Regions from separate parts of the Streptomyces sp. NBC_01224 genome, predicted to be linked through region 1. Evidence: riboswitches for the same ligand, from Rfam matches in the RefSeq annotation. Region 1 holds a riboswitch; the other holds the start of a gene.
What was found. A riboswitch is a leader RNA that binds a small molecule or an ion and turns the genes downstream of it on or off. The one in region 1 is predicted to bind S-adenosylmethionine.
Positions count from the first base shown of each region.

Region 2: linked by a shared signal. The riboswitch ahead of OG609_RS29830 (aminotransferase class V-fold PLP-dependent enzyme) and the one ahead of thrC (threonine synthase) in region 1 are both predicted to bind S-adenosylmethionine.

Region 1 covers NZ_CP108529.1:4,156,099-4,158,296, reverse strand. Annotated here, with positions in the region: gene OG609_RS18270 (glucosyl-3-phosphoglycerate synthase) at 44-994, opposite strand; SAM riboswitch class I at 1,148-1,275, shown strand; gene thrC (threonine synthase) at 1,294-2,198, shown strand, end outside.
Region 2 covers NZ_CP108529.1:6,631,667-6,633,864, reverse strand. Annotated here, with positions in the region: gene OG609_RS29830 (aminotransferase class V-fold PLP-dependent enzyme) at 1-779, opposite strand, end outside; SAM riboswitch class IV at 954-1,071, opposite strand; gene trpD (anthranilate phosphoribosyltransferase) at 1,155-2,198, opposite strand, start outside.

The DNA.
Region 1 (2,198 bases):
TTGCGGAATCTAGCCAGATCGCGAACCGCCCAAACGTGCGAAGTCAGGCCGCGCGGCGCGAAACGTACTCCTCGATCTCGCGCATCGGGGGCCGCTCCTCGGTGTCCACCGCATGGGTGCGCGGTACGAAGCCGTCCTCGCCGCGCTCGAACTGGGTGAGCGAAGGCCGTACCAAGTGGCTGCGGGACAGGCGTAGTTGAGCGGTCCGGTAGATCGTCGCGGCCATCCGGCCGAGCGCCTGCCCGTCCTGGTGGCGGTGTTTGCGCACCCCCACGTCGACCTGGGCCAGCGCGTCCAGACCCACCGTGTGCAGCGCATCGACCAGGAGGCCCAGTTCCACTCCGTAGCCGACGGGGAAGGGCAGCCGTTCGAGGAGGGAGCGGCGTACGGCGTACTCCCCGCCCAGCGGCTGGACGAAACCGGCCAGTTGCGGCCAGTGCAGATTGAGCAGCGGACGGGCCACCAGCTCGGTGACGCGACCACCCTGACCTGCGGTGTCACCGAAGGGACGGTCGTACATCGCCTTCACGAACTGTACGTTCGGGTCGGTCAGCAGCGGGCCGACGATGCCGGAGACGAAGTCCGCCGAGAAGTCCTTCAGATCGGCGTCGATGAAGCAGACGATGTCACCGCCGGTCACCAGGAGCGACCGCCACAGCACCTCGCCCTTGCCGGGCACGGCGGGTATCCGGGGGAGGATCTCGTCCCGGTGCACCACCCGGGCGCCGGCCTCCCGGGCCACCTTCGCGGTGGCGTCCGTGGAACCGGAATCGATCACCACGAGTTCGTCGACCAGCTGGACCTTCTCCATCAGCTCGCGCCGGATCGTCGCGACGATCCGGCCGACCGTCGCCTCCTCGTTCAGCGCGGGCAGTACGACGCTCACGCTTCCGCGGTGCGGGTCCCTGGCCTTGGCGGCCAGGAGACGGTCCAGCGGGCGGTCGGCGGCCGACCAGGAACGCCTGGCCAGCCAGCGTTCGACCTCTTCCAGCACGGTCGATACTCCCTGTATGTGATCCATCTCGCGGTTCGGACGACTATCTCAACTGTCCGGTGCTTCGGTTACAGTCTTGAACAACGCGGATGGCCGTCGCATGTCGGGGTCAGTCCGCCAATAAATGCCTGGATCGGTGATCCAGTGCCACAGCGCTCATCCAGAGGGACTGAGGGAACGGCCCGTTGAAGTCCCGGCAACCCTCCTGCCGACCGCGAGGTCACGGTGGGGAAGGTGCCAATTCCGTCTTGTGGCGAAACGCGTCGCAAGGAAGATGAGGAGAAAGGGCCTCCGCCATCATGGCCGTGCAGACTGTTGCAGTAAGCACCAATTCTTCCGCCGAAGCTGTCGACCTCGGACCCGCCGCGGCGCTTTCCTGCCGCGAGTGCGGCGAGCGTTTCGAGCTCGGCCCCATTTTCGCCTGCGCGTCCTGTTTCGGGCCGCTCGAAGTGGCGTACGACCTGCCGAGCGGCTCCCCCGACGAGCTGAAGAAGCGCATCGAGGCCGGACCCAACAACATCTGGCGTTACGCGCCGCTGCTGCCGGTCCCCGCCGATGTCGCGGACAAGCCCAACATCAACCCCGGTTTCACCAAGCTGGTCAAGGCCGACAACCTCGCCCGCGAGCTGGGCGTCACCGGCGGTCTGTACGTCAAGGACGACTCCGGCAACCCGACGCACTCCTTCAAGGACCGCGTCGTCGCCATCGCCGTCGAGGCCGCCCGCGCCTTCGGTTTCACCACCCTCTCCTGCTCCTCCACCGGCAACCTCGCCGGTGCGGTGGGTGCCGCCGCAGCCCGCGCCGGCTTCCGCTCCTGCGTGTTCATCCCGCACGACCTGGAGCAGGGCAAGGTCGTCATGGCCGCGGTGTACGGCGGTGAGCTGGTCGGCATCGAGGGCAACTACGACGACGTCAACCGCTTCTGCTCGGAACTCATCGGCGACCCGCTCGGCGAGGGCTGGGGCTTCGTCAATGTCAACCTGCGCCCGTACTACGGCGAGGGCTCCAAGACCCTGGCGTACGAGATCTGCGAGCAGCTCGGCTGGCAGCTGCCCGACCAGATCGTCATCCCGATCGCATCCGGATCGCAGCTCACGAAGATCGACAAGGGTCTGCAGGAGCTGATCAAGCTCGGTCTCGTCGAGGACAAGCCGTACAAGATCTTCGGCGCCCAGGCCGAGGGTTGCTCCCCGGTCTCCACCGC
Region 2 (2,198 bases), 2.5 Mb from region 1:
TGCAGCCAGTCGGCGCGGCCCGCGAGCACACCCGAGCCGAACGGCGCGTACAGCTTGTGTCCGGAGAAGGCGACCCAGTCGACGTCCAGCTCTGCGATGTCGACGGGGTGGTGCGGGGCGAGCTGCGCGGCGTCCAGCACGATCCGGGCACCGTGCGCGTGCGCGGCGGCCGCCAGTTCCTTGACCGGCCACAGTTCGCCGGTGACGTTGGATGCGCCGGTGACACAGACCAGCGCGGGGCCAATGGGGCCTCCCCTGCTCGAACGGAGCTGAGAGCTTGGGGAAGGGTCACGGTCGGCGAGCGCCCGCTCCAGCGTCTCGACGGCCTGGGCCGGGGTGCGCGGGGCGTTCAGGTAGGTCACCCGTGCGTCGCGCCACGGCAGCAGCGAGGCGTGGTGCTCGGTCTCGTACACGAAGACCTGGCAGTCGGCGGGGACGACGGCGGCCAGCAGGTTGAGGGAGTCGGTGGTCGAGCGGGTGAAGATGACCTGGTCGTCGGCGCGGCAGCCGAGGAACTCCGCGACGGTCGCGCGGCTGTTCTCGAAGAGGTCCGTGGAGAGCTGCGAGAGGTACCCGGCGCCGCGGTGGACGCTGCCGTAGTACGGGGCGTACGCGGCGACGTCGTCCCAGACGCGCTGCAGGGCCGGGGCGCTGGCGGCGTAGTCGAGAGCGGCGTACGTGACTTCACCACCCGTGACCAGCGGAACCGTTACATCCTTGCCCAGAACCGGCAGAGGGGCACAAAGCGACTGGTCGGTGGCAGCGGTGAAGACAGACATGGCGAACTCCCGTAACAGGCAGGCGAATTGCATGCGCCGGCGGATACGCGGCAGCGCAGCGGAAGGTGAAAAGGGTGTGCGGAGAAGGGCCGACAAGCCCTATCGCATTCGCTTGCTCACAAGAGACTCCCTAGGGACCAGGACCCCGGGGGCTGGCATTCACAGATGCCGAGGGGCCCGCGCTTGCCGCAGACCTCGCTGCCCACGGCCTGGTCTTCACCCGGGGCACCCCGCCACGGACGGAGGGTTGCCGGACAGCGGGCCGGGGCCGTAGTCGCTGTCACTCATGACCTGCCCAGCATCTTGCCATACGCGCGTCAACGCGCAAGGCGCGGTCCAAGATCTGGACCGCGCCCTGCGTCACATTCCGTCCGGTCAGGCGTTGCTGACCGTCACCCAGCGCTCCAGCGCCTGCCGGGCCGCCCCCGAGTCGATGGACTCGGCGGCCTTCGCGATCCCTGCGGCGAGCTGCTCGTTCAGCGTGCCGTCCGTCGGGTCCAGCGCGACCAGCGCCGCTGCCGAGTTGAGCAGCACGGCGTCCCGTACGGGGCCTCGCTCGCCGGCCAGCACCCGGCGGGCCACATCCGCGTTGTACGAGGCGTCGGCGCCGCGCAGCGCCTGTACCGGCACCAGCTCCAGACCGACGTCGCGCGGGTCGAACGCCTCCTCGCGCACCGATCCGTCCCGGACCACCCAGACCCGCGAGGTCGCAGTGGTCGTCAGCTCGTCCAGGCCGTCGTCGCCGCGGAAGACCAGCGCCGAATTGCCGCGCTCGGCGAGGACACCGGCGATGATGGGCGCCATCCGCAGGTCGGCAACGCCGATGGCCTGGGAGCGCACCTTGGCCGGGTTGGTGAGCGGCCCGAGGATGTTGAACGTGGTCGGGGCACCGAGTTCCTTGCGGGCCCTGGACACGTACCGCAGGGCGGGGTGGAACTTCACCGCGAAACAGAAGGTGATGCCCGCCTCCTCGGCGACCTCGACGACCCGCTGCGCGCTGAGCTCCAGATTGACGCCGAGCTTCTCCAGCACATCGGAGGAACCGCTCGCCGACGAGGATGCGCGGTTGCCGTGCTTGACGACCTTGGCGCCGGTACCCGCGATGACGATCGCCGACATCGTGGAGATGTTGACCGTCTTGGCGAGGTCGCCGCCGGTGCCGACGATGTCGACCGTGCGACCGGGTACGTGGATCGTGTTGGCGTGCTCGTACATCGCGCGCACCAGGCCGGACACCTCGTCGACCGTCTCGCCCTTGGCGCGCAGGGCCACCGCGAAACCGGCGATCTGCACATCGGTCGCCTCACCGCTCATGATGCGGTCCATCGCCCATGCGGTGTCGTCCGCGGTCAGGTCCTCGCCGCGCAGCAGTGGGTTCAGCACGCCGGGCCAGGAACGGTCCGCCACGCTGTCGCCGCC